DNA from 3 places in the Streptomyces sp. NPDC048514 genome. Region 1 is predicted to be linked to each of the others. Evidence: riboswitches for the same ligand, from Rfam matches in the RefSeq annotation. Region 1 holds a riboswitch; each other region holds the start of a gene.

Region 1 (8,452 bases):
GAGTTGATCGACCGTTACCTCGAGGCGGTCGACCTGCTGGGCCGGATCAACCCGGCGCGGCGCGGGGACACCTACCGCGGGCTGCGTGCCGCGCAGGCGCTGGTGCGCAAGGCGGCCGAGTTGCGCGACGCGCTCGCACTGATGCATCAGCGGGGCGAGACGGAGCTGCACGGGGACACGCTGGCACGGGCCTTGCTGGTGCTGGACGGTGAGCGCCGCACCGCGCGCGTCGCGCTCCCGCCCGGCGGCGCCGGCTGAGCGGGACGCAGCTCCGGGCCGACGGGTTCCCCGCGTCGGCGTGTCGTTCGGGCCGAAGTTGAAACGGCCCGAACGACGTACCGCCGACCGGGGTACATCCGAGTGCTTCCACGAGCCTCCCGAGTTGCGCGCGCGACCGGTCCGCGCTTCGCCGGAAGATGCTCCGCCCCAGGTCAGAGGCTACGTACGGGACTTGACGATCCCTCGAACACAGCCCTGTCCACCCGAACGGGTGAGTGGTGAGTAACGCCACAAACACACGGTTCCGTTGGGATTTTCGGACAACTGTGAGCCAAGATCCCTGTCTGACGACAAGCCCCCGCCACCGCGGCGGGGCGGTCCGGGCGGACGCCGAGTCCTGCCGCCGCCCGGATGACCGGTCGACAGGAGTGGATCGGCAGGAGTGGAGGACCCGAGCAAGACGGGTCGCCGGAACAGATGTTCGTCTGCACGTCGCAGACGGCCGGACGTTCCGAGCAGCCCTTGGGGTGAAGCCGTGGCAACGCGGCCGGGCTACTTCGCCAGCCCGAATCCGACAGGTCATCCTTCACAGGCGGCTGACGAAGGGTTGCGCATGACTGCGCTCAATCGTGTCCCGTCGCTGATGGCCCGGGCCGGCACGGCCTCGGCACTCACCCTCGCCGCCGTGGGCGGCTCGATCGTGGTTCCGGGCCTCGCCACAGACGCCTCGGCCGCGACCATGGCGACGAAGGCACTGAGGGTCGCCGCGTCCAAGAAGGGCGCCCCGTACCGGTACGGGGCCACCGGGCCGCGCAGGTTCGACTGCTCGGGGCTGACGCTCTACTCGTTCAAGAAGGCGGGCAAGAAGCTGCCGCGCACCGCCGCACAGCAGTACAACAAGACCCACCACATCTCTTCCAGGAGCCGCAGGGCGGGCGACCTGGTCTTCTTCCATTCGGGATCCAGCGTCTACCACGTCGGCATCTACGCCGGCCACGGCAAGATCTGGCACGCCCCCAGGACCGGTGACGTGGTGCGGTTGCAGAAGATCTGGACCAGGAGCGTCTGGTACGGCCGGGTCAGCTGACCCGGCACCGGGCGGGAGCGGCTCCGGCGGCCGGGCCGCTCCCCGCTGCGCCGCCGGCGCAGCCCCGGTGGCCGCCCTGCGCCCTGGGGCGGCCCGGGGCGGTGTGCGTCACCGGCGTGCGCCGCGGTTGCGCCCGCCGACGCCCGGCCCCGCGGACCGTGCGCGTCGCCGGCTACGGCTTCCGCTGCCCCACCGCCGTGACCGGTGTGAGCGGGATCGTCCAGGGCAGTTCGATGAGGACCGTCTTGCCGCCCTCGCGGGTGGGCCGGATCCGGAGCCTGCCGCCGCACTCCGCCGTGAGACAGCGGATGATGACCATGCCGCGCCCGTTGTCCTGCTGGACGGCGGCGGGCAGTCTCTTGGGGAAGCGGGGATGACTGTCCGTGACACCGATGCGCAGGTTCTCGTCACGGTCGAGCGCGATGTCGACCGTGAAGGTGGGTGACTGCCCGAAGGTGTGCTGTACGGCGTTCGTGGCGAGTTCGGAGACGATGAGCCGCACGGTGTCCGCGGCTTCGGTGTCCGACGGCAGGCCCCACTCCGCGAGGGTCCCCACGACGTAGGTGCGGGCTGCGGAGACCGAGGCGGGATCGCTCGGCAGAGTGACGGATGCTTCCAGATGGTCTGCCATGGCGACGTCGTCCCTTTCCCACGGGACCGCAGTCCGACGAGGAGCGGATGGTTCGAGTACGGTCCCGGACTGGTGCTTCGCCGTCAGACTGCCATCACCGGCCGGTCACGGGGAGCGATCCACCAAGATATGCATATATCTGTCGCTCGAAGCGGTGAACCCTGCGACGCGAGACCCTATTTGGGCGGCCCCGAGCGAGTAAGGAGGAGCCCATGCAGAACGGGCCGGCCGTACGCCGTCGCAAACTGGGCGCCGAACTGCGCACGCTGCGTACCCGCGCCGGGCTCACCAGCGGCGAGGCGGCCCACCTGGTCGGCTGGCACCAGTCGAAGGTGAGCCGCATCGAGACCGGCGCCAGCGGGGTGAAACCGGCCGATCTGCGCTTACTTCTGGACGCCTACGAGGTGCGCGACCGGCACCTGCGCGACTTGCTGCTGATGCTGGCGGGGTCCGAGGACACCGGTGGCCACAACCGCTGGTGGCACGCCTACCGCGGAGTGCTGCCTCCCACCTACCGGGACTACATCAGCCTGGAGTCGCAGGCGAGCGCGATGCGCACCGTGGAGACCACGGTCGTGCCCGGACTGCTGCAGACCGCCGAGTACGCCCGCGCGGTGACCCGGGCTGCGGTGAACGACCTGGCGGAGGACCGCCTCGACGTGCTGGTGGAAGTGCGCCTTGCCAGGCAGGACGTGCTGCGGTCGCAGCAGCCGCTGAGGCTGTGCGCCGTGCTCGACGAGGCGGTGCTGCGGCGCGAGGTCGGCGGTCCCGAGGTGATGGCCCGGCAGCTGGAGCGCCTGTGCGAGGCCGCCCGGCTGCCCCAGGTGCGGCTCCAGATCCTGCCCTTCAGGGCCGGAGCGCACGTCGGCCTGACCGGACCTTTCGTTATCTTCTCGTTTCCGAGCACTTCTGATCTGGACGTAGTTGTTCTCGACCAGTTGACGAGTAGCCTCTACCTGGAGCGGAAAGAAGACCTGATGGCCTACTCGGAGGCCTTCGACACCCTTCAGGCACACGCTCTTTCACCCGAGGACTCGTTGGACTACATCGCCGGGATAGGTGCCGGCGCGTAAGGAGGCACCATGTCAGCTCTGCCTCGGAACGTCCCCGTCAGTACCGACCTGCACGACGTGCCATGGCTGCGCAGCAGTTACAGCACGGGAGCCAACAACTGCGTGGAGACGGGCCGGCCGCACGCCGGGCCCTCGGCCGGACTGCTCGCCGTGCGCGACTCGAAGGACCCGGCCGGACCCGCGCTGCTCTTCTCCCCCGAGAGCTGGGCGGGATTCGTGACCGCGCTGCGGTGACCACGCTCCGCGTCCGGCCGGCCGGTCCCCGCTGATCGGACCGGGACCGATCTCATCTTCCATCCGTCGTTCCCGCGCGATGCACGGCCGTGTCACGCCGACTCATGGTCGCGTCTCGCCGATCACACGTACAGCGCGTTCGATCTCGGCCCCGGAGAGGTCCGCACGGGCGGTCAGCCTCAGTCGTGAGATGCCGTCGGGCACGGAGGGAGGGCGGAAGCAGCCCACGGCCAGCCCTGCCGTTCGGCAGTCGGCCGCCCAGCGCACGGCCTGCTCCGGGGACGGAGCCCGTACGGAGACCACCGCGGCGTCCGGACGTACCGCCTCCAGGCCCGCGGCGGTCAGCCGTGCGTGCAGTTCCGCGGCCACCTCACGGGCCCGCGCCGCCCGCCGCGGTTCACGCTGGAGAAGCCGCAGCGCTGCCAGCGCGGCCCCGGCCGCCGCCGGCGCCAGGCCCGTGTCGAAGATGAACGTCCGGGCGGCGTTGACGAGATGGTCGATCACCCGGGCCGGCCCGAGCACGACCCCGCCCTGGCTGCCCAGCGACTTCGACAGGGTGGCCGTGACGACCACGTCGTCGGCGCCCGCGAGCCCGGCCGCGTACGGCGCGCCCCGGCCGCCGTCGCCCAGCACACCGAGACCGTGGGCGTCGTCCACGACCAGGCCGGCGCCGTGTTCCCGGCACGCCTCGGCCAGGGCGGCCAGCGGCGCCCGGTCGCCGTCGACCGAGAAGACGGTGTCGGAGACGACGATCGCCGCTCCCGCGTGCGTGGCCAGGGCCTTGCGGGCGGCCTCCGGGTCGGCGTGCCCGACGACCTGGGTGGCGCCCCGGGCGAGCCGGCAGCCGTCGATGAGCGAGGCGTGGTTGCCCGCGTCGGAGACGATCAGGGAGCCGTGCGGACCGAGCGTGGTCACCGCCGCCAGGTTGGCGGCGTAGCCGGAGGAGAAGACCAGCGCGGCCTCGAAGCCGCAGAAGGCGGCCAGCTCGCGCTCCAGCCCGCAGTGCAGTTCGGTGGTGCCGGTGACCAGGCGGGAGCCGGTGGAGCCGCCGCCCCAGGTCCGGGCGGCCCTGGCCGCCCCCTCGACGACCTCCGGGTGGTGGGCGAGGCCCAGGTAGTCGTTGCTCGCCAGATCCAGCAGGGGCGAGTCGGCGGGCCGCGGGCGCAGGGTGCGGACAAGTCCGGCGCGGCGGCGCGCCTCGGCCTGCTCGTCGATCCAGCCGAACGCCATGGGTCCTCCGGTGCTTTTGTAGGTAGCGGACAGACCCTAGCGGCACGACCCGCCACCCAGGGTGTGGCGATACCCACACGGCGAACGGTCTCTGTTGTGCGATCTCTCCTTGGCCCAGAGCCGTCCCGTAGGACAGGATCGGGCCTCATGGACCTGCTGAACACGCTGGTGGACAAGGGGCTTCGGCGCGAGCTGCCGACCCGCGAGGAAGCGCTCGCCGTGCTGGCCACCTCCGACGACGACCTGCTCGAAGTGGTGGCCGCGGCCGGAAAGCTGCGCCGGCACTGGTTCGGGCGACGGGTGAAACTCAACTATCTGGTCAACCTCAAGTCCGGCCTGTGCCCCGAGGACTGCTCCTACTGCTCCCAGCGGCTCGGTTCCAAGGCCGACATCCTGAAGTACACCTGGCTCAAGCCGGACCAGGCCTCCGAGGCGGCCGCCGCCGGCCTGGCCGGAGGCGCCAAGCGCGTGTGCCTGGTGGCCAGCGGACGCGGCCCGACCGACCGGGACGTGGACCGGGTCTCGCAGACCATCAAGGCGATCAAGGACCAGAACGAGGGTGTCGAGGTGTGCGCCTGCCTCGGTCTGCTCTCCGACGGGCAGGCCGAGCGGCTGCGCGAGGCCGGCGCGGACGCCTACAACCACAACCTGAACACCTCGGAGTCCACGTACGGGGACATCACCACCACCCACACGTACGCCGATCGGGTGGACACGGTGCACAAGGCGCACGCGGCCGGGCTGTCCGCCTGCTCCGGGCTGATCGCGGGCATGGGCGAGAGCGACGAGGACCTGGTCGACGTCGTCTTCTCGCTGCGCGAGCTGGATCCGGACTCCGTTCCGGTGAACTTCCTCATCCCGTTCGAGGGCACCCCGCTGGCCAAGGAGTGGAACCTCTCCCCGCAGCGCTGCCTGCGCATCCTCGCGATGGTCCGCTTCGTCTGCCCCGACGTCGAGGTCCGCATCGCGGGCGGCCGCGAGGTCCACCTGCGCAGCATGCAGCCGCTTGCCCTGCACCTGGCCAACTCCATCTTCCTCGGCGACTACCTGACCAGCGAGGGCCAGGCCGGCAAGGCGGACCTCGAGATGATCGCGGACGCCGGGTTCGAGGTGGAGGGCGCCGACCAGGTGACGCTGCCGCAGCACCGGGCCGAGGCGCGGGGCGGGTGCGGATCGCACGAGAGCGCAGGCTGCGGGTCGCACGCGGGCGGAGGCTGCGAGTCGCACGAGGACGCGGGCTGCGGGTCGCACGAGGGCGGCGTCTGCGGTACGGCGAGCGTTCCCGTGGCCGCGGACGCGGTGGGCGCCGCCGGCCCGGTGGGCGCTGCCGTGGCGGCCGACGCGGTGAGTGCGGCCACGACCGCCGAGGCGGCCGCCGAGGCCGCGTCCGTGCCGGCGGCCGGTGAGCCGCGCACCGACCTCGTCGCCGTCCGCCGCCGTGGCGCCGGAACGGACCTGGCGCCCAATGCCTGACCTGCCCCACCTGAGCGTGCCCGAGCTGCTGGAGCTGGACCGACGGCACGTCTGGCATCCCTACGGCCCGATGCCCGGACGCGCCGAACCGCTCGTCGTCGAGTCGGCGAGCGGGGTCCGGCTGCGGCTCGCGGACGGCTCGGGCGAGCTGATCGACGGGATGTCGTCGTGGTGGTCGGCCATCCACGGCTACAACCACCCGGTCCTGAACGAGGCCGCGCGCGAGCAGCTGGGCCGGATGAGCCACGTGATGTTCGGCGGTCTCACGCACCAGCCCGCCGTACGGCTCGCGAAGCTCCTTGTCGACATGTCGCCCGAAGGCCTGGAGCATGTCTTCCTTGCCGACTCGGGGTCGGTGTCGGTCGAGGTCGCCGTGAAGATGTGCCTGCAGTACTGGCGTTCGCTCGGCCGGCCGGCCAAGCAGCGGCTGCTGACCTGGCGCGGCGGCTATCACGGCGACACCTGGCAGCCGATGTCGGTGTGCGACCCCGAGGGCGGGATGCACGACCTGTGGTCCGGCGTCCTTCCGCGCCAGGTGTTCGCGGACGCGCCGCCGGCCCGGTACGAGGAGTCGTACGCCGAGCATCTGCGCGAGCTGATCGCGCGGCACGCCGACGAACTGGCCGCGGTGATCGTGGAGCCGGTGGTGCAGGGCGCGGGCGGCATGCGCTTCCACTCCCCCGGCTACCTGCGGGTGCTGCGCGAGGCGTGCGACGCGCACGACGTGCTGTTGGTGTTCGACGAGATCGCCACCGGCTTCGGCCGCACCGGCGCCCTGTTCGCGGCGGACCACGCGGCCGTCACGCCCGACGTCATGTGCGTGGGCAAGGCGCTGACCGGCGGCTACCTCACGATGGCGGCCACCTTGTGCACCGCCCGGGTCGCCGACGGCATCTCGCGGGGCGAGCTGCCGGTGCTCGCGCACGGCCCGACGTTCATGGGCAACCCGCTGGCGGCGGCGGTGGCCTGTGCCTCCCTCGGCCTGCTGCTGGACCAGGACTGGCACTCGCAGGTCAAACGGATCGAGGCCGGCCTGCGCGAGGGGCTGGCACCGGCCGCGGAGCTGCCCGGGGTGCGGGACGTCCGCGTGCTGGGCGCGATCGGGGTCGTCCAGCTCGACCACGAGGTCGACATGACGGCCGCGACCCGGGCGGCCGTGCGGGCGGGCGTGTGGCTGCGCCCCTTCCGCGACCTGATCTACACGATGCCGCCGTACATCACCTCGGACGAGGACGTGACACGGATCGCGGGCGCGGTGTGCGCCGCGGCGCGGGAGGGATGAGATGCCGGTACTGGTGATCACGGGGACGGGCACGGAGGTCGGCAAGACCGTCACCACCGCGGCCGTCGCCGCGGCGGCCCTCGCGGCCGGGCGCTCGGTGGCCGTGCTGAAGGCCGCCCAGACGGGTGTGCGGCCGGACGAGCGCGGGGACGCCGACGAGGTGGCCCGGCTCGCGGGGCCGGTCACGGCCGCCGAACTGGCCCGCTTCCCCGAACCGTTGGCGCCGGGCACGGCGGCCCGGCGGGCGGGGATGGCTCCGGTGCGCCCGCACGAGGTGGCCGACCGGGCCGCCAAGCTGGCCACCGAGCACGATCTGGTGCTGGTGGAGGGGGCGGGCGGGCTGCTCGTCCGGTTCGACGCCGAGGGCGGCACCCTGGCCGACGCGGCCCGGCTGCTGAGCGCGCCGGTGCTCGTCGTGGCTCCGGCCGGCCTTGGCACGCTGAACAGCACCGAACTGACGGCCCGCGAACTGCGCCGACGGGAGCTGGAGTTGGCCGGTGTGGTGATCGGCAGCTGGCCCGGTTCCCCCGACCTCGCGGCCCGTTGCAACGTGGCGGACCTGCCGGAGGTGGCCGGCGCCCCCCTGCTCGGCGCACTGCCTGCCGGAGCGGGCGCCCTCGCCCCGGCGGACTTCCGCACGGCCGCGCCGCAATGGCTGGCACCACGGCTGGACGGCACGTGGGACGCGCCGGCCTTTCACCGCCGAGTGGCCGGCTAGCCCGCTCCTCGCGGCGCCGGGCCGCCGGTTCGGCAGCCCGGCGGCCCGCTTCACCCGTTCGCGGGCGTACGGCGAGACATCCGCCGGACGGTGCCCGTGCGGGTGGACGACCGGTGCGCACCGATCGACGACCGGTGCGCACCGGCGACGCAGCGGTGCGGCACCGCGGTTTCGGGGAGACCGGCCGGCGTACGGGTGACCGCCGGCAGCCGGGCGGGGGGCGGGGTCCGAGGGCTCTCGGTGCGGGAGCCGTCCGGTGGGGGGTGCGCCGGGGCCTGCCGGGGGACACTCTTTCCAGGACCGTCCCGCTCCGGAGGTTGCCATGCGGCTGTCGTCCACGGGTTCCGGCAAGGTGGCACGGGGTCCCGTGTACCACCCGCTGTTCGCCCGCTACTACGCCCGGCTGAGCGTCGGCGCGGAGACCCGGCTGGGCATGGCCGGGATGCGCGAGCGGCTGCTCGCCGGGCTGTCCGGGCGGGTGATCGAGATCGGCGCGGGCAACGGC
Region 2 (9,726 bases), on a different contig from region 1:
GGCGAGCCAGGCCAGGGCGACCGTCGCGACCGGGACCCGGTGGGCCTCGGCGACCTCGTCCAGGGCCGCCAGGACCCGCCGGCCGCGCTCGGACTCGAGGTGCTTGGCGGCCCCGTCGGCCCGGGCGCTGTCGACGGTCGCGCCGGGACGGTACTTACCGGTCAGGAAGCCCGAGGCGAGGGAGAAGTAGGGCACGGCCGCGAGGCCCTCACGGTCTGCCAGGTCCTGCAGCGGGCCTTCGTAGGTGTCCCGGGAGACCAGGTTGTAGTGGGGCTGGAGGGCGACATAGCGGGCCAGGCCCTCGCGGTCGGAGAGGTCGAGCGAGGCCTTCAGGCGCTCGGGGGTGATGTTGGAGGCGCCGATGTGCCGGACCTTGCCGGCCTTCACCAGCTCGTCCAGCGCGCCGATGATCTCCTCTACAGGCACCTCGGGCTTGTCGAAGTGGGTGTAGTAGAGGTCGATGTGGTCGGTGCCCAGCCGGCGGAGCGAGGCGTCGGCGGCCGCCTTGATGTTGGCGGCGCTCAGACCCTGGTACTCCGGGTGCTGGCTGACCTTGGTGGCGATGACGACGTCGGCGCGGTTGCCGCGGGCCTTGACCCACTTGCCGATGATCGTCTCGGACTCACCGCCCTGGTTGCCCTCGATCCAGGCGCTGTAGCTGTCCGCGGTGTCCAGGAAGTTGCCACCGGCGGCCGTGTAGGCGTCGAGGACGGCGAAGGAGGCCTGCTCGTCGGCGGTCCAGCCGAAGACGTTGCCGCCGAGGGCGAGCGGGAAGACCTCGAGGTCGGAGGAACCGAGTTTGCGCGGAGAAGTCATACTTCGCGTCAACACCGACAGCGGATGATCCCATTCCGCCATCGGCGCCAAGTTCCCGCAAAGGCGGGCGCCCCAGGGCTCCGTACAGGAGGACGCCACCGGGGCTTCCGCGAAGCCGGACGCCACGGGGGCTTCCGCGAAGCCGGACGCCGGCAGGTCTTCCGCCGACGAGCACCCCGCGGTCCCGCGCAGCGAAGGTCAGGGGTTGATGCCCTTGCCCTGCAGCCACGCCATCGGGTCGATGCCGGTGGCGTCGCCGTTCGGGTGGACCTCCAGGTGCAGGTGCGGGCCGGTGACGTTGCCGGTGGCGCCGACGCGGCCGATGACGTCGCCCGTGCCGACCTTCTGGCCGACGGAGACACTGATCGAGGACTGGTGGCAGAACCACAGCTCCGTGCCGTCGTCGAGGGTGAGGACCGTCCGGTAGCCGTAGGAGCCGGCCCAGCCCGCCTGGGTGATCGTGCCGCCGTGGATGGCCTTGATGAGGGTGCCCGTGGGGGCGGCGAAGTCGAGGCCGGTGTGGTGGCCTGAGGACCACATCGAACCGGCCTGGCCGAAGGTCGAGGTGATCGTGTACGAGGACGTCGGCAGCGTGTACTGCTTGGCCAGCTCGGCCAGCCGCTTCGCCTCGGCCGCCTTCTCGGCGTCGGCCTCCGCCTTCTCCTTGGCGGCGGCGGCCTTGGCCGCGGCCTCCTTCTCCGCCTTGGCGGCGGCTTCCGCGCTCTGCTTCTCGGCGGTGGCCAGCGCGGCGGCGGTGGCCCTGCTGTCGGCCTTGCTCTGCTGCTGCTCGGCCTGGGCCATGATCCGGTTGCGCAGGGTCTCGCCCGCGTCGGTGTGCTGCTCGGTGTCCGCGGAGGTCACGCCGACGTCGCTGAGCGCGGTGGTGCTCGCCTCGGGCGCCGGCGAGGAGCCGTCCTCGAACAGCGAACCCATGGAGGGCAGGTCCGGCAGGGAGATGGACACCGGCGGCTTGCCGGTGTTGGCGCTGGCCATGCCGCCCGCGCCGACCGCGGCGATCACGCCGACGCCGAGGACGGTGGAGCTGCGGGCGAATCCGCCGCGCTGCTTGGCGACGCGGTGCCGGCCGCGAACCGGGGTGATGGACTCCTCGGTGGGATTCCACTCCTCCCAGGGGCCCTCCTCGGCGCTGTAGGAGCCGTACCCGAAGGTCTCGGGCTCGGACGGTGCCGGTATGAACGGGGCTTCTGGGGCAGGCCGGTTGGACGCCACGCGGGCGCGCTCCTTTCCTTCCGCCGCCTACCGGGTTAGCTGACGGGTTCGGAGCAGGAAGGTCTCCTACGCGCGTAAACCGGACGTGGACTCAGCGAGTTCACGACGGCTTTCGCGTGATTCACCCCAAAGGTGGTGGTTCCCCGGTTCCCTCGCGGGATTCGGCGCGTGCGCACGGAGCCGTCTCTTGTGACGGCTGGGACGACCGCGCTGCGTTATCGAACGTTAATAGACCCGGCAGGTGGTTTCCAAGCCGTTCGGCTTGATCATTAATGTTCCCGGCCATGGACTTACCCTGCAGTCCGCTGCAAATCGGGCGAGTTGACCGAGATTCAGGAGTCACAGAGGTTTTGATGGTGACTCAGGTGTCCTGCGGACGGGGGTCGTGCGGTCACCGACGGTGAGGGCGGTCACGACCGCCGTACGGCGAGCCGTTCACGGTTGCCGTACGGCGAGCAGCGCCATGTCGTCCGCCATCCCGCCCCCGGAGTGCCGCCGCACCTCCGCGGCGAGCCGGCCCAGCAGCGCGCCGGGGCCGGGGAAGACGCGGCCGGCCAGCCGCCGCTCGGGTTCGTAGAAGCGGCCGTGGGCGTCCCGGGCCTCGGACAGGCCGTCGGTGTAGAGCAGCAGGGTGGCCCCGCTCGGGAAACGGGTCTCCAGTGCCCGGTCGGGCCAGCCGCCGAGGTCACGCATGCCGAGCGGCAGCGCCGGTTCGTGCCCGGTCAGGGTCCGCAGGGAGCCGTCGGCGTGCAGCACCAGCGGCGCCGGATGGCCGCGGTTGACGACCCGTACGACGCCGTCACCGTGCGGGAGTTCGGCGAGCACGGCGGTGGTGAAGCCCTCGAACGCGTCGATACCGTCCCGCCGGGTGCCCTCGCGGGCCAGCGCCCGCTCCAGGCGCTGAGCCACCGCCTCCAGCGTGGCCTCCTGCTCGGCCGCCTCCCGGAACGCCCCGATCACCACGGCGACGGCGGCGACCGCACTCAAGCCCTTGCCGCGCACGTCCCCGACGACCAGCCGCACGCCGTACGGGCTGTCCTGCACCGCGTACAGGTCGCCGCCGATGGACGCGTCCCGGCGCGCCGCCTCGTAGCAGGCGGCGATCTCGAAGCCGCCGATCCGCTCGGCGGGCTGGGGCAGGACGGCCCGCTGGGCGGCCTCGGCGATCTCCCGGGCGGAGGCCAGCCGCCGGTCGCCGAGGCGGACGGCGCGGTTGATGGCGACGGCCAGCAGGGCGACCGTGGCGACGGTCACGCCGTCGGTGACGGTGGCCGGCGCCGAGTGGCCGCCGGCCTGGGCGTTCACGGCGTACGCGGCGGCGAGGGCGGCCAGGCCGGTCAGGACCGTGGTGCGCAGTGCGGACAGGGGCGCCGCGATCAGCGGGGCGGCGGTGAAGAACGGGACGGCGGTGAAGCCCTCAGGTGTGAGCAGGCCGTAGAGGACACCGCCCGCGACGAGGAGGGCGGGCAGGGCGCGGGCCAGGGCGCGTGGGCCGGGGCGGCGGGACCTTCGCACGGGTGCGGGCTCGTCACCGATACCCGGGTCCGGCACGAGGTCGCCGGGGAGCCTGCCGCCGGCCCTGGCGTACGCGTTCTCCTCCAGCTCACCAGGGCGCACCGCATGTCTCCCACGTGTCCGACGTAGGTCCAGGGTTGCGGGCCCCGGGACGCGGGGCGACCGGTGTGGACCGACCGGATGATCGACTGTGACGTACGCCACGTGGCCCCGATCGCCGTGACCGCCCTCTCCGGCGGGACGGCGCCGGACAAACACTCAGGGCCGGAATCCAAGTACTGGATTCCGGCCCTGAGTCTTCAGTAGCGGGGACAGGATTTGAACCTGCGACCTCTGGGTTATGAGCCCAGCGAGCTACCGAGCTGCTCCACCCCGCGTCGTTGTGTCTCAAGCATACGCCATGCGAAGGAGTGGTTGCACACCGGTTTCCTCCGGGCCCCGATCACCGGGGCTCCGGGGGTGCCGCTCAGCTCGGCAGGTGCGCGTTCGGCGCCTTGGCCGGCGCCTCGAACTCGGGGAGTACGACGACCTCGGCTCCGCTGCCCAGCAGCAGGCCGGTGCCGTCGGCCCCCGCGACGAAGGTGTCCGGCTCCCGCCAGGCGGTGACCACCCGGCGCACCCCGGCCCGCAGGATCAGCTCGGCGCAGGGCACGGGCCGGGAGGCGCGGCGGGCGCAGGGCTCCAGGCTGCTGTAGACCGTGGCACCGGCCAGCCTTGGATCGGCCGTGTCGAGCTTCGCCAGCGCCGCCTCCTCGGCGTGGACCACCGGGTCGCCGCCTTCCCGGGAGTGGCCACGAGCCAGTTCGGTGCCGTCGGCGGCGACCACGACGGCACCGACGCTGAAGGCCGTCTCCGAGGGCGGGCACAGGGCGGCGAGTTCACAGGCGGTGCGCAGCCAGTGCCGGTCGGCGGCCGTGGGGGCGGCACCGGCACCGGGAGCCGTGGGCTCGTAGCGCATGAGGACGACGTCCTCGATGCGGAGGGTCTCGACCAGACGCAGCCGGCCGCCCTGGTACGGCCCCGGCCCGAACAGGCGCGGGGCCGCCGGGTCGCCCACGAAGAGCGGGGCGAGGACCAGCTGGAGTTCGTCGGCGAGCCCCTGCCGCAGGAGCTGGGTGTGCACCTGCCCGCCGCCCTCGACCATCAGGCGCGCGACCCCGCGCACCTCGTGCAGGTGTTCCAGCAGGAGCCGCCAGTCGATGCCGGGGCCGAGCGGGACGACGTCGGCGGTGCCGCCGAGGAGGCGGCGGGCCCGTTCGGCGCCGTCGTCGGTCGTGTAGACGAGTTTCTCGCCGCCGGTGTGCCAGAAGTGGGCGTCGGGGTCGAGGTCACCGGAGGCGGTGACGGTCACCTTCAGCGGGTACGCGGGCCTGCCCTCCGCCAGCCGGGCCGCGCGCCGCTCGGCGGAGTTGACCAGCAGGCGCGGATTGTCGGCGCGGATCGTGCCGGCGCCGACGAGGATCGCGTCGGCGCCGGCCCGCACCTCGTCCACCCGGTCGAAGTCGGCCGGACTCGACAGCAGCAGCCGCTCGGGGCCGGTGTCGTCCAGGTAGCCGTCGAGGGAGACGGCGGCGGACAGCAGCACGTACGGCAAAGGCATCGGCGCACTCCCTCGCGGCGACCCGGCGGACTCACCGAATCTTGGTTCAAGTTTGAAACAAACTTACACTGGCGGCATGACGACCCGCTGGCTCACCCCCGAGGAGCAGCGCGCCTGGCGCGCCTACCTCGCCGCCTCCCGGCTGCTGGAGGACGCGATCGACCGGCAGCTCCAGCAGGAGGGCGGCATGCCCCACCTGTTCTACTCGGTACTGGCCAACCTCTCCGAGGCACCCGACCGGCGGCTGCGCATGACCGACCTCGCGGAGACGCTGAAGATCACCCGCAGCAGGCTGACGTACGTGGTGACGCGGCTGGAGCGGGACGGGCTGGTGCGCCGGGAGGACTGCCGCCGGGACAGGCGCAGCAGTCTCGCGGTGCTGACGGACGAGGGCATGACCGTGCTGGAGCGTACGGCACCCGGCCACGTCGGGACGGTACGCAGTGTCCTGTTCGACCGGCTCGGCCCGGAGCAGGTGGGGCAGCTGGAGGACATCTGCACGGGGATCGCCCGAGGGCTGGAGGGGGAGGGCCAGGCGCAGGCGGCCGTGGAGGACGTGCCGTGGCGCCGGCGCTCGTCGCCGTGTTCGGGCACCACCGACGAGTGAGCCGGCCGGGGCAGTTCGCACGAAGGCCTCGCCGTTCATTGCTTCAACTTTAAAGCATGGGATAGGGTCCGGATCTTGGCATCTGCTTCAAAACTGAAGCAGATAGTACGGACAGATCCCGGAGATCCGCATGCCCGACACCCCCGCCGCCACCCCGCGCGCCCGCGTCCGGGTACCGCTGCGCTTCCACGACGGTTACGGCGCCGACGCGGAGCTCGTCACCTTCCACGGTCTCGCCGACGGCCGGGAGCACATCGCCGTCGTCCTCGGCGACCCCGGCCCGGTCCCGCTGGTGCGGCTGCACTCCGAGTGCCTGACCGGCGACGTGTTCGGCTCCGCCCGCTGCGACTGCGGGCCCCAGCTGCGCGAGGCGGTCGAGCGCATCGCCGACCGCGGCGGCGTGCTGCTCTATCTGCGCCAGGAGGGCCGCGGTATCGGCCTCTACAACAAGCTCGACGCCTACGCCCTCCAGGACCAGGGCCTCGACACCTATGAGGCGAACGCCGCGCTCGGCCTGCCGGAGGACGCCCGCGACTACACCGCCGCCGCGCAGATGCTCGCCGCGCTCGGCATCGGCGAACTGGACCTCCTGTCGAACAACCCCGACAAGGCCGAGCAGCTCCGCGCGCTGGGCACCGCCGTCCGGGACCGGGTGCCGACCGGTGTCTTCACCACGGCCCACAACGTCCGCTACCTGCGCGCGAAGGTCCTCCAGACCCAGCACACGCTGCCGCTCGCCGAGCTGAACGGAGTGAACGGCGGGCACGGGGTGACCGGGCTGCCGGAACCGATCGTGGGCTGAGCACGGGCACGGCGCGGGCGTGGCGCGGGCGTGGCGCGGAGGAAGAGCTCTCGCACGGCACCGATCACTTCGCCTGCAGTACTGTGCCCGAAGTGGTCCCTGCCAAGTCCCCAACAGCGCACCGGAGTCGCGGCCCATGGTGAGACGGAACGACCGGCGGCGCGCCGCGCTCGTCGACGCCGCGATCGAGGTGCTGGCCAGGGAAGGCGCCCGGGGGCTCACCTTCCGGTCGGTGGACGCCGAGGCCGCCGTGCCGCTCGGCACGGCCTCCAACTACTTCGCCGACCGCGACGACCTTCTCACCCAGGCCGGCGCCCGGGTCTACGAGCGGCTGCGGCCCGACGAGGCCACCGTCACCCGCCAGCGGACCGCCGACCGCGACCGGGCCACGTACACGCTGCTGATGCGGGAACTCGTCGGCCGTGTCTCCGCCTTCCGCACCGGCTACCTCGCGCTGCTGGAACTGCGCCTCGAGGCCACCCGCCGCCCCGGGCTGCGCGCCGTCCTCACCGAGCGCGTCCGCGCCGACCTGGACGCCAACGTGGCCTACCACGAGGCCTCCGGGCTCCCCGGCGACGCCATGGCCGTCAAACTGCTGTACCTCACCCTGAACTGGCTGATCGTCGAACAGCTCACCCTGCCCGACGTCCTCACCGAGGCGGAGCGCGACGAGCTGGTCGCGGCCGCGGTCGAGCGGATCGTCGCGGACCCCGCGTCCCGCTGCGGGCCGCCCTGACCGCCTGTGGAAACACCACAGCGCCCGAGTCGGCCGAAGCCGGCTCGGGCGCTGTACGGCAGGTCGGAGGGGGTGACCCCTCCTCCCGCAGCCGTAGGCCCTGTGGGACTCGAACCCACAACCAATGGATTAAAAGTCCACTGCTCTGCCAATTGAGCTAAGGGCCCGGGCGATGTTGCCTGTCCGAGCATAGCGGGACGAGGCCGGGTCTCCGATCGGGTATCGGGACACCGGCCGCGTCGGGGAGGGACGGAGCGGGGCGTTGGTCACGTTTCGGCGGATTCCGGCATGGGGGCCGGGGTCCGGGCGAGGAACCAGTGACGGGCCGAGGCCAGCCACCAGGCGGCGGCGAAGCCCAGGACGACCAGGACGGCGACCGGGGCGTAGTTGAAGGTCTTCCAGGTGACCGGGGAGACCTGCGGGAGCATGAAGAGGATCGTGATCACGGCGACCCAGAGCACCGAGACGACCCCTATGGTCTGCGACCAGCGACCCAGGTGCCAGGGCCCGCGCTCGAAGGCCGCGCCCCTGCGGATCCGCAGGAAGGTCGGGATGACGTACGCGATGTACAGGCCGATGACCGCGATCGAGGTCACCGCCGCGTAGGCCGTCGAGTTGATGAGGTAGGGCAGGCCCAGGGCGAGGGCGGCCAGTGCGGCCAGCCAGACCGCCGCCACCGGAGTGCGGGTGCGTGGGCTGACGGTGTGCCAGACGTGCGAGAAGGGCAGTGCGCCGTCCCGGGAAAAGGCGTAGATCATGCGGCTGTTGGCGGTGACGGAGGCCATGCCGCAGAACAGCTGGGCGCCGATCACCACCAGCAGCAGGAGTTTGCCGGTCGTGGCGCCGAGGGCGTCGAGGAGGATCTGGGCCGGCGGGGCGCCCGTGGGGGAGGCCAGCTCCTTGTCGTAGGACTGGATGGCGAAGGTGAAGCCCAGCAGCAGGACGAAGCCGGCGATCCAGGAGGTCCAGATGGACCGGACGATGCCCCGGGGCCCGGCCGTGGACGCGTCGTGGGTCTCCTCCGTCATATGGGCCGAGGCGTCGTAACCGGTGAAGGTGTACTGGGCCATCAGCAGGCCGAGCAGGACGACGTACGGGCCGCTGCCCCAGCCCGTCTCGTCGACGAAGTGCGTGAACACGAAGGACGCCGACTGGTGATGGTCGGGGACGAGGGCGAGGGCGCCGACGATGACCGCGACGCCGAGGACGTGCCACCACACGCTCACGCTGTTCAGGAAGGCGACGATCCGGACGCCGAAGGTGTTCAGCAGGCCGTGCAGCACGAGGATCGCCGCGAACAGCAGCACCGTGCGGCCCGGGGTCACCTCGAAGCCGAACTGGAGGTTCAGGTACGCGCCCAGGAAGGAGGCCGCGCCGAAGTCGATGCCCGCAGTCACCGCGACCTGGCCCAGCACGTTGAACCAGCCCGTGAACCACGCCCAGGCCGCCGCCGAGCGCGGCGGGGCCAGCCGGTGGGCCCAGAAGTACAGACCGGCCGATGTCGGGTAGGCGGAGCAGATTTCGGCCATCGAGAGGCCGACGAACAGGGTCATCAGGCCGACCGCGACCCACCCCCACGTGATCACCGCCGGGCCGCCGGTGGTCATTCCGAACAGGTACAGGGTGAGACAGCCGGACAGCACCGAGATGATCGTGAAGGAGACGGCGTAGTTCGAGAACGCCGACATCCGGCGGGCGAGGACCTGGGTGTAACCGAGCTGGGCCAGTCGTTCCTCGTCCGACAAGCCGCCCACTCTCGCGTCATCTGTCATGCCCCCAGCAATTCCCTCGCCGGGGGCGTGACATGCGTCACGAGTCGACTCCATGTGGCCGGAAAAGCCCCTTGCGGGCCCGGCCGCTCGCGCACCCGGAACGGCGGAGGGGGGGGGGGGGGGGGGGGGGGGGGGGGGGGGGGGGGGGGCCGGGCCGGGGGGGGGGGGCGCGCGGACCCCCCCCCCCCCCCCCCCCCCCCCCCCCCCCCCCCCCCCCCCCCCCCCCCGCCGCCCCCCCCCCCCCCCCCCCCCCCCCCCCCCCCCCCCCCCCCCCCCGCCCGGGGGCGGGCGGCCCCTTCCTCGCCTCAGTGGGCGTCAGCCGTTGCGCTTCCAGCGCGGCTTGTCGTCGCGGCGGCCGAAGGAGCCGGTGCCACGGTGGTCGTCACGACGGCCGTTGGGACGGTCGTGGCCACCGGGGCGGTCGTGGCCACCGGGGCGGAAGCCCGGACGGTCGTCGCGGCGCTCGCGGTTGAACGGACGGTCGCTGCCCCGGTGTCCGCCGCGCTCGTCCCGGCGGAAGCCGCCACGGTCGTCGCGGCGCTCGAAGGGACGGCCACCGCGGTCACGGTCGAACGGACGGCGCTCGTCGCGGCGCTCGAAGGAACGGCCACCACGGTCACCGCGGTCACCGCGGTCACCGCGGTCGTC
Region 3 (9,726 bases), on a different contig from region 1:
CACCACCACGTTCGAGCAGGTCGGCGACGCGCCCGCGACCGCCGCCTTCGAGCAGGTGCCGTACGAGGACGCCGCCTTCGAGGAAGCGCACGGCGACGAGGGCGGGACGACCGCCACCGGTGAACTGCCCGGTGTGCACGCCCTGCTGGACGATCAGGAAGAGGTCACACCGCCTCCGGCGACCCGGGCGGGCTCGCGCGGCGCGGGGCGTTCCCGGCGCCGTACGCCCGCCAAACGGTCCGCTCTGCTGACGGTCGCCGTGCCCTCGGCCTGTGTGATGGGGGTCGCCGGGATCGCGGCGGCCTCGGTCAGCGCCCTGACCGAGGACTCGGGCGAGGCCGCCGCCTCCGCCCCGGACGACGCGCACGTGGTGCAGCCCTCGATCGCCAACAGCAAGCTGGACACCCAGCTCAAGACCCTCTCCGCCGGGGCCGACGACTTCGCCGACCGGGCGAGCCGTACGCAGGAGCGCATCGACCTCAAGGCGCAGCAGGCGCTGGAGCAGAAGAAGGCCGCCGCGGAGGCCGCGCTCAAGGAACGGCTGCGCCCCAAGTTCGCCCTGCCGGTCGCCCAGCGGGGGCTCAGCGCCTACTTCGGCCAGGCGGGCGTGAACTGGATGTCGGTCCACACCGGCATCGACTTCCCCGTCTCCTACGGCACCACGGTGCTGGCAGCCACCGACGGCACCGTCACCACCAAGTGGAACAGCGCCTACGGCAACATGATGATCCTGACGGCGAAGGACGGCACGGAGACCTGGTACTGCCACCTGTCCAGCTACCGCGTGGCGTCCGGTACGACCGTCAAGGCCGGCCAGCCGGTCGCCTACTCCGGCAACTCCGGCAACTCCACCGGACCGCACCTGCACTTCGAGGTCCGGCCGGCGGGCGGGGCGGCCATCGACCCCCTGCCGTGGCTGCGCAGCCACGGACTGGACCCGACCTGAGTCTCTGAGCTGAGCGGCCGAGCCCCGCCGAACCGGCGGGGCTCACTTCGCCAAGGGACTCACCACCAGGGCTTTCACCCGGGGCTTCGGCCCGGGGCTTCACCTAGGGTCCTCCCGGGCCTTCCCCCGGCTTTCCCTAGAGCTTCTCCACCGGTGCGTACCGCAGCAGCAACCGCTTCGGCTTGGTGTCACCGAAGTCGACCGTCGCCTCCCCGTTCGCGCCCGTGCCCTTCACCGCGACGACCGTGCCGAGCCCGAACTGGTCGTGGGTGACCCGGTCGCCGACGGCCAGCGCGACGACCGGCTTCTCCGCGGTGCGCCGCGTGGCGAACCCGGACGCGCCCGACGCCGAGGAGCGCGAGCGGCTCGACGACAGCGAGGCCGCGATACCCGAGGCCGGTCCGGAGGACACCGGTGCCGTCGCTCCCGTCCGCTTCCACTCCACGTGGGTGCCCGGGATCTCCTCCAGGAAGCGGGAGGGCGGGTTGTACGACGGCTGGCCCCAGGCGCTGCGCATCGACGAGCGCGTCAGATACAGCCGCTCCCGGGCACGCGTGATGCCGACGTACGCCAGGCGCCGCTCCTCCTCCAGTTCCTTGTTCTGGCCGAGGGCGCGCATGTGCGGGAAGACGCCGTCCTCCATGCCGGTCAGGAACACGACCGGGAACTCCAGGCCCTTGGCGGTGTGCAGGGTCATCAGAGTGATGACGCCGTCGCCGTCCTCCTCGTCGGGGATCTGGTCGGAGTCGGCGACCAGGGCGACCTGCTCGAGGAAGTCGGCGAGCGTGGCCTGCTCACCCTCTTCGCGCTCCTGCTCGAACTCCAGGGCCACCGCAGCGAGTTCCTGCAGGTTCTCGATGCGGGTCTCGTCCTGGGGGTCGGTGGAGTTCTGCAGTTCGGCCAGGTACCCGGTTCGTTCGAGTATGGCCTCCAGCACCGTCGCCGGCCCGGCGCCGGACTCGACGACGGTGCGCAGGTCCTCCATCAGCGTGTTGAACCGCTTGACCGCGTTGGTGGAGCGCGCGGCCATGCCGTACGCCTCGTCGACGCGCTTCAGGGCCTGCGGGAAGCTGATCTTCTCGCGCTGGGAGAGGGCGTCGATCATCGCCTCCGCGCGCTCGCCGATGCCCCGCTTGGGCACGTTGAGGATGCGGCGCAGCGGCACCGAGTCCTCGGGGTTGGCGAGGACACGCAGGTAGGCGAGGACGTCCCGGACCTCCTTGCGCTCGTAGAAGCGGACTCCGCCGACGACCTTGTAGGGCAGGCCGACGCGGATGAATACCTCTTCGAAGACCCGGGACTGGGCGTTGGTGCGGTAGAAGACGGCCACGTCTCCGGCCTTGGCCTCGCGCGCGTCCGTGAGGCGGTCTATCTCGTCGGCGACGAACTGGGCCTCGTCGTGCTCGGTGTCGGCGACGTAGCCGGTGATCTGCGCGCCCTGGCCGGCGTTGGTCCACAGGTTCTTCGGGCGGCGGGACTCGTTGCGCTCGATGACGGCGTTGGCCGCGGACAGGATGGTCTGCGTGGAGCGGTAGTTCTGCTCCAGCAGGATCGTCGTCGCGTTCGGGTAGTCCTCCTCGAACTGGAGGATGTTGCGGATCGTCGCGCCCCGGAAGGCGTAGATCGACTGGTCCGCGTCACCGACCACGCACAGCTCGGCGGGCGGCAGGTCGGCCTCGCCCGGCGGCACGTCGGCGTCCTCGGGGGCGCGCTCGCCCGTGCCGACCAGCTCGCGCACCAGTGCGTACTGGGCGTGGTTGGTGTCCTGGTACTCGTCGACCAGGACGTGGCGGAAGCGGCGACGGTAGTGCTCGGCGACGTCCGGGAAGGCGCGCAGCAGGTTGACCGTCGTCATGATCAGGTCGTCGAAGTCCAGCGCGTTCGCCTCGCGCAGCCGCGACTGGTACATCGCGTAGGCCTGGGCGAGGGTCTTCTCGAAGCCGTCGGTGGCCTGGGCGGCGAAGTCCTCCTCGTCGATCAGCTCGTTCTTCAGATTGCTGATCTTGGCGCTGAAGGACTTGGGCGGGAAGCGCTTGGGGTCGAGGTCCAGATCGCGGCAGACCAGTGCCATCAGGCGCTTGCTGTCGGCCGCGTCGTAGATCGAGAACGAGGAGGTGAAGCCGAGCTTCTTCGACTCGCGTCGCAGGATCCGCACACAGGCGCTGTGGAAGGTCATCACCCACATCGCGTTGGCGCGCGGGCCGACGAGGTGCTCGACGCGCTCCTTCATCTCGCCCGCGGCCTTGTTGGTGAAGGTGATCGCGAGGATCTGGCCGGGGTGCACGCCCCGCTCGGCGAGCAGGTGGGCGATGCGGTGGGTGAGCACGCGCGTCTTGCCGGAGCCGGCGCCGGCGACGATGAGCAGCGGGGAGCCGGCGTGCACGACCGCGGCGCGCTGGTTGTCGTTCAGCCCCGCCAGCAGGGCCGCCGCGTCGATGACGGGGCGCGGGGCGCCGTCCCGGTAGTAGGCGTCCCGGTCCGGGGGCACGTCGAACTTCCCGCCGAACAGATCGTCCGGAACCGGCTCCGGAGCGTGATCGTCCTCGGGTGGCGGGGGTTCCTCCTCGCGCCCGCGTGGGGCTTGGAGGTTCGCCAGGAAGCTGTCGTCAAAGAGGCTGCTCATCGCTCTCCGAGTCTAGGGCGCCCCACCGACAACCGGTCCCGGTCCCCGGAACACGGCCCGCGGGCGCAGTCCGCTATCGGACATCGTCCCGGAGCGCCGGCCGTCGCCCCGCCGGGGACCGATCATCCCCTCACGCTGCGGAAGCACCTGGTCACGGGCGTGTGAAACCTCCCCCAGGTCACAGAAATGTATCGGACATACCGCACACCAACCTTCACAGGAGTCACACGAGTTGGTTAGGTTTCCGTCAGGCCGTACGACCCCTCTCCGGCGAACCTCGCCGGGCCGAACGGCCTCCGCCGAGTCCGGCGCGCCCCGCACGGTGCCCGGAGCCGGGGACCCACCGTTCCTGGGGTGAATCGGCCGACTCCCGCACGGGACGACGCCGTAGGGCAACCCTTCCGAAGCACCCGCCCGAACCCGACAGCTAACCCGGTAGGCGGCATGTTGGAAGGAGTCGCCTCCCTTGGCGTCGCACCGCAAGCCGCGCCCCGGCGGCACTGGACCGGGCCTGCGCGGCCCCGTTCTCGCCACTGCCGCCCTCACCTCCGTGGCCGTCCTGTCCCAGACGGCCGAGGCCGCGCCCGCCGACGACGGCAGGCCGAGCCCGGAGGAGATCGAGAAGAAGATCGACGAGCTGTACCGCCTGGCCGACGCGCCATCGGAGGAGGAACCGGCGGCCCGGCACCGGGCCCGCGCCGATGAGACCCGCCAGGCGGAGGCCCAGCGCGCGGCCCGGCTCGCCAAGGCGCGCGAGGCGCGGGATCCGTTCGCGGCCGACCCGGACGCGGCCACCTCACTGCTCGCGGGGTATCCGCAGGACCACTTCGCCCAGAACAGGGTGATGAACCGGCTCGCCTCGCGCGTGAAGAACGCGGCCGAGCGGGGCAGAGCCGCCCGGAGCGCGGGAGCAACACAGGCAACGCAGGCAACGCAGGCAACGCAGGCAACGCAGGCAACGGCAGCGTCGTGGTACGACGTGACCGCGGCGGGGGCCGGCACCCCCGGCCCCGAGGCCGGGGCCACCGCCGCCGCCATCGCCCCGGAACGCGCCGCTCGCGTCCCCGTCGCGGACCGCGCGACGAGAGCCGCCACGGCGGACCGCGCCCCGAAGGCCACCACCCTGGATCAGGACGCCAAGGCCACCGCCCCGGACTACGACGTCAAGGCCGCGAAGGCCGCCGTACAGCGCAAGCTCTCGGTCACGCGCGAGTTGCTGTTCCGGCACACGGCCCGGGAGAACGACGGACGGGGCGCGCCCGCTCCCCGCGTCGCGACGCCCGCCGCGCTGCCGTACCCGGCCCTGACCGTCACCCCGGCCCTGACTGTCACCCCGGTCACGGCTCCGGCTCCGGCGTACCCGAGCTCGGCGACGCGGCCGGTCACCAAGGCCGAGAAGGCGGTCGCCTTCGCCCGCGCCCAGATCGGCAAGCCGTACGTGAGCGGCGCCAGCGGCCCCGGCTCCTACGACTGTTCGGGCCTCACCCAGGCCGCCTGGCGGGCCGCCGGCGTCACCCTCCCGCGTACCGCCCGGGAACAGGCCACCGCGGGCACCCCCGTCCCGCTCATCGACGCTCGCCCCGGTGACCTGGTCTTCTTCCGGGACGACAACGGCCGCGTCGGCCTCTGCACGGGCAACGGGATGATGATCCACGCCCCGGAGCCGGGCGCGTACGTCCGCGAGGAGTCCGTCGACCGCGGCGGCACGTCCGTCGTCCAGGGCGTCGTACGGCCCGCTTGACCGTCTCCCGTCGCCCCGCCTCTCGGACCCCCGGGGCGCCGTGCCTCCAAGAGCCGGGCCCCTGCGGAGCGGGCCTCGCAACGGTGAGGCGCACGCGCGTGCCGAGGTCTTGCGCCACACACACGCGTGCCGTCTTGCGCTGCACGCGCACGTGCCGGGTTCTGCGCGGCACACGCCCGTGCCGATGTCTTGCGCTGCACGCGCGCGTGCCGATGTCTTGCCGCTTCGCACGCGTGCGGTGTTTTTGCGCTCCGCGCGCGCGTGCCCTGCCCGGCCGGGTGGGTGCGGCTGCCTAGCATCGGGCGCATGCCCGGTGTCTCGAGTCTGCGCGCGTGGTGGGCGGGGCGGTCACCCGCGGCCGGGTCCGCCGTGATGGCGACCGGCATCGTGTCGGTGGGCCTGCATCTGGCCGGCGCCGAGACGGTCTCCCGGGTGGCGTTGGCGATGGCCTGCCTCGCCTGGCTCGCACTGGCCGCCGACTTCGTCCTGCGGCTGGTGGGCGAGCGGCAGCGCTGGGTGACCGAGGCGGAGAGCCCGGGAGCGCTGACCGCCGTCGCCGCGACGGCCGTACTGGGCACCCGGATCTCGGCACTGGGCCGGCAGACTCTGGCCGAGGCTCTGCTGGCGCTCGCCGCGCTGCTGTGGCCGGTGCTGATCGTCCTGGTCATGCGGCACTGGAAGCGACGCATGTCGGGATCGGTGTTCCTGTGTTGTGTGGCCACACAGGGGCTCGCGGTGCTCGCGGCCACGCTGGCCTCTGCGGAGAGCACGGCCTGGCTCGCGCACACCGCTCTGGTGCTGTTCTGGCTGGGCCTGGTGCTCTACGGGCTCGCCCTGGCCCGCTTCGAACCCCGGGAGGTCGTCAAGGGCGCCGGGGACCACTGGATCGCGGGCGGCGCCCTGGCGATCTCGGCGCTGGCCGGGGCGAATCTGCTCGGCGCCGACAGCGGACGCCTCTACCTGTGGGACGAGGACGACCGCGGCGTACTGAGCACCACGACGGTCACGCTGCTCGTCCTGGACCTGGCCGGCTACCTCGTACTGCTGGCGGCCGAGGCGGCCCGGCCACGGCCCGGTTACGACATGCGGCGGTGGTCGACGGTGTTCCCGATGGGGATGACGGCGGCGGCGGTGCTGTCCGTCGCGTCCACCGTGGACGTCGGGTGGCTCAGGGTGCCGGGGCAGGTGCTGGTGTGGGTGGCGGTGGCGGCGTGGCTCGCGGCCGTCACCGGCGCGCTGCTCGCGGCCCGCGCCGGCGCCCGCGACGACGTCCACCGCCCGCCGGACGGCGACCGGCGACCGGCGACCGGTGACCGGTGACCGGTGACCGGCGGGCGGCGGCCGTGGGCAGGTGGCGGCCGGCGGCCGCGGGCGCAGACCGTCGGCCGTCAGGTCCAGAGCACGGCGATGAAGATGTTCGTCACGGTCAGCAGGCCGACCAGCGCGAAGAGGCCCTTGTCGACCCGCTCCTCGTCCCGCTTCACGTAGACCAGCCCGAGGATCACGATCAGCAGGGCGAGCTTCACGCCGATCTTGAAGTTGTTGACATGCTGGTCGTCCGCCTGGTTGAGGCCGACCAGGGCCACGCCGGTGACCAGCATGGTCAGGGCACCGTGCAGCATGCCGGGGACGAACCGGGCCGTGCCCTCGCCCATCGCCTTCATCTGGGTGAGGAAACCACCGAGCAGCGCGGCGATGCCGATGATGTGCAAGCCGACGAAAAGATGGATGAGTACGTCCATGAGGCCGGAGCCTAACGAGGGGCACTCGGGGCTCCGTCCACCGGGCCCGCCCGTCACCGTCTCACCCTCTGTCGCCCCGCATCGTGGACCTTGCATATATGCGTCCCATAGCACCCCACGGATCCCGCCGTCACCCTTTCGGCGCTTCGGTCATCACTGTGCGTGAAGGCGACGACTCCACCCGGGAAACACGGTCGCACAAGGCCACCTCCCGGTCCGTCCAGGTCAGTTGCGAACACCGTGTTACCGATTCGTCACGGACCGGCCTAGCGTCCTCCCCCAGGTGACCGGCTCCCCACCGCCGTCCGGGTCAGGGGCGGCAGCCGGCCACCACCGCCGAGAAAGGCCTGGCGGAGGCCCACTCCCCCTGTGCGGGCCTCCGCCGGGCGCACCTACGGCTCGGTCCCACGAGCCTTGGTAGTTCCACGAGCCCTACGAGTCCACGAGCCCTACGAGTCCACGACTCCTCCGAGTCCACGACTCCTGCGAGTCCTACGGAAGGACGTGACGGTCCAGGTGGCAGCGCACCGCAAGCCCCGGCAGAGCCCGTTCAGCGGCCATACGGTCCGCACGGCCGCCACGCTCGCTCTGGCAGGCGCGGCCACGGCCACGGGCTTCGACGGGACGGGGCACGCCGAGCCACAGCTGACGCCGACGCAGGTGAAGGCCAAGGTCGACGAGTTGTACCAGGACGCGGAGTCCGCCACCGAGAAGTACAACGGGGCGAAGGAGAAGGCCGACACGGCTCAACGGCGGCTGAAGGCCCTGCGCGACCAGGCCGCCCGCAAACAGGAGAAGCTCAACTCGACCCGGGACGCCCTGGGTTCGATCGCGGCGGCGCAGTACCGCGACGGCACGATCGCCCCGGCCTGGCAGCTGGCCCTGTCCGGCGATCCCGACCGGTATCTGGAGGGCGCCGCGTTGGCGGAGCGGGTGGGCGACCGGCAGGCGGTGGCCGTGTCGGGGGTGCGCGAGCAGCTGCGGGAGATCGAGCGCCTGCGCGGCGCCGCACGCGTCGAGCTGTCTTCCCTGCGGTCGCGGCAGGCCGAACTGAAACGGCGGAAGAAGACCATCACCGGCAAGCTCGACGAGGCCCGCCGGCTGCTGGCGCGGCTCACCCCGCGACAGCGGATCGAGGCAACCGGTGACGTCCCGCCGGCCGGCCACGTCTCGCGCTCGGCCTCCGAAAGCCGGGAAGCACTCGAGCCGGCCGGGCCCACCACGGCCCCGAACGGGCGCGCGGCAGCCGCAGTGTCCTACGCATACGCCAAGCTCGGCAGCCCCTACGTGTGGGGCGCGACCGGCCCGAGCGCCTTCGACTGTTCGGGCCTGGTCCAGGCCGCCTACCGCTCCGCCGGCCTCTCCCTGCCCCGCACCACCTACGCCCAGATCAACGCGGGCCGGCGCGTCTCCCGCGCCGAACTGCAGCCGGGCGACCTGGTGTTCTTCTACTCCGGCATCAGCCACGTCGGGCTCTACGTCGGACACGGCCAGATGATCCACGCCCCGAACCCGTCGGCACCGGTCCGGCTGGCGCCCATCGACCAGATGCCGTTCGCCGGGGCGACGCGGGTGGCCTGAGGCGCTGAACCGGGCGGCGGCCGCGACCCGGGTCAGACCAGCCGGCGTGCCGTCGCCCAGCGGGTCAGCTCGTGGCGGTTGGACAGCTGGAGCTTGCGCAGGACCGCCGAGACGTGGGACTCGACCGTCTTCACGGAGATGAACAGCTGCTTGGCGATCTCCTTGTAGGCGTATCCCCGGGCGATCAGGCGCAGCACCTCGCGCTCGCGCTGGGTGAGGCGGTCCAGGTCCTCGTCCACCGGCGGGGCGTCGGTGGAGGCGAAGGCGTCCAGGACGAAGCCGGCCAGCCGCGGGGAGAAGACGGCGTCGCCCTCCTGCACCCGGAAGATCGAGTCGACCAGGTCGGTGCCGGTGATGGTCTTGGTGACATAGCCGCGGGCGCCGCCGCGGATCACACCGATGACGTCCTCCGCCGCGTCCGACACGGACAACGCGAGAAAGCGCACGGGCCGCTCGGCGTCCGCCATCAACGGCGCGCACCGGCGCAGCACTTCGACACCGCCGCCGCCCGGCAGATGGACGTCGAGGAGGACCACCTCGGGGCGGGTCGCGGTGATGATCGTGACCGCCTGGTCGACGTCCGCGGCCTCGCCGACCACCTCGACGCCGGTCTCGGCGGTCTGGCCGATCTCGGCCTGGACGCCGGTGCGGAACATCCGGTGGTCGTCCACCAGCACCACCCGGACGTGCCGCCCGCCCTTGCCGTCGTCGGCGGGCCGGCCGGATCCGGCCCTCCCCGCCGCTCCCTCGGTGCCGTTCGCCTCGGTCGCGTCGCTCATGACGTCTTCTCCGCCCTCTCCATCTCCAGCTCGACCTCCGTGCCGCCGCCCGGCACCGCCCGCAGCCGGGCCGTGCCGCCGTTGCGCTCCATGCGGCCGATGATCGATTCTCTGACGCCCATCCGGTCGGCGGGTATCGAGTCGAGGTCGAAACCCGGGCCGCGGTCGCGCACGGACACGAAGACCGTCTTTCCCTCGACCTCGGCATAGACCTGTACGGCGCCGCCCTCGCCACCGTACTTGGCGGCGTTCACCATCGCCTCACGCGCTGCCTGCATCTGCGCGCTCGTCCTCTCGTCCAGCGGGCAGTCGCC

The links. A riboswitch is a leader RNA that binds a small molecule or an ion and turns the genes downstream of it on or off. The one in region 1 is predicted to bind cyclic di-AMP.
Region 2: it holds a riboswitch for cyclic di-AMP, as region 1 does, so the genes downstream of both, ACGFT2_RS25850 (M23 family metallopeptidase) here and ACGFT2_RS00665 (C40 family peptidase) in region 1, are expected to answer to the same signal.
Region 3: it holds a riboswitch for cyclic di-AMP, as region 1 does, so the genes downstream of both, ACGFT2_RS09395 (NlpC/P60 family protein) here and ACGFT2_RS00665 (C40 family peptidase) in region 1, are expected to answer to the same signal.

What each region holds. Positions count from the first base shown of each region.
Region 1 covers NZ_JBICWT010000001.1:140,593-149,044, reverse strand. Annotated here, with positions in the region: gene ACGFT2_RS00670 (hypothetical protein) at 1-258, shown strand, start outside; cyclic di-AMP (ydaO/yuaA leader) riboswitch at 598-829, shown strand; gene ACGFT2_RS00665 (C40 family peptidase) at 833-1,306, shown strand; gene ACGFT2_RS00660 (ATP-binding protein) at 1,479-1,937, opposite strand; gene ACGFT2_RS00655 (helix-turn-helix domain-containing protein) at 2,150-3,010, shown strand; gene ACGFT2_RS00650 (DUF397 domain-containing protein) at 3,020-3,244, shown strand; gene ACGFT2_RS00645 (8-amino-7-oxononanoate synthase) at 3,347-4,474, opposite strand; gene bioB (biotin synthase BioB) at 4,622-5,947, shown strand; gene ACGFT2_RS00635 (adenosylmethionine--8-amino-7-oxononanoate transaminase) at 5,940-7,229, shown strand; gene bioD (dethiobiotin synthase) at 7,231-7,947, shown strand; gene ACGFT2_RS00625 (class I SAM-dependent methyltransferase) at 8,270-8,452, shown strand, end outside.
Region 2 covers NZ_JBICWT010000011.1:364,864-374,589, reverse strand. Annotated here, with positions in the region: gene ACGFT2_RS25855 (aldo/keto reductase) at 1-816, opposite strand, end outside; gene ACGFT2_RS25850 (M23 family metallopeptidase) at 1,015-2,046, opposite strand; cyclic di-AMP (ydaO/yuaA leader) riboswitch at 2,054-2,223, opposite strand; gene ACGFT2_RS25845 (PP2C family protein-serine/threonine phosphatase) at 2,482-3,663, opposite strand; tRNA gene ACGFT2_RS25840 (tRNA-Met) at 3,865-3,938, opposite strand; gene ACGFT2_RS25835 (dihydrofolate reductase family protein) at 4,028-5,161, opposite strand; gene ACGFT2_RS25830 (MarR family winged helix-turn-helix transcriptional regulator) at 5,238-5,768, shown strand; gene ribA (GTP cyclohydrolase II) at 5,899-6,570, shown strand; gene ACGFT2_RS25820 (TetR/AcrR family transcriptional regulator) at 6,707-7,306, shown strand; tRNA gene ACGFT2_RS25815 (tRNA-Lys) at 7,401-7,473, opposite strand; gene ACGFT2_RS25810 (amino acid permease) at 7,573-9,078, opposite strand; gene ACGFT2_RS25805 (DEAD/DEAH box helicase) at 9,394-9,726, opposite strand, start outside.
Region 3 covers NZ_JBICWT010000004.1:126,642-136,367, forward strand. Annotated here, with positions in the region: gene ACGFT2_RS09385 (M23 family metallopeptidase) at 1-946, shown strand, start outside; gene pcrA (DNA helicase PcrA) at 1,083-3,569, opposite strand; cyclic di-AMP (ydaO/yuaA leader) riboswitch at 3,857-4,028, shown strand; gene ACGFT2_RS09395 (NlpC/P60 family protein) at 4,036-5,310, shown strand; gene ACGFT2_RS09400 (tellurite resistance/C4-dicarboxylate transporter family protein) at 5,617-6,630, shown strand; gene ACGFT2_RS09405 (hypothetical protein) at 6,699-7,052, opposite strand; gene ACGFT2_RS09410 (NlpC/P60 family protein) at 7,569-8,633, shown strand; gene ACGFT2_RS09415 (LuxR C-terminal-related transcriptional regulator) at 8,666-9,412, opposite strand; gene ACGFT2_RS09420 (PspC domain-containing protein) at 9,409-9,726, opposite strand, start outside.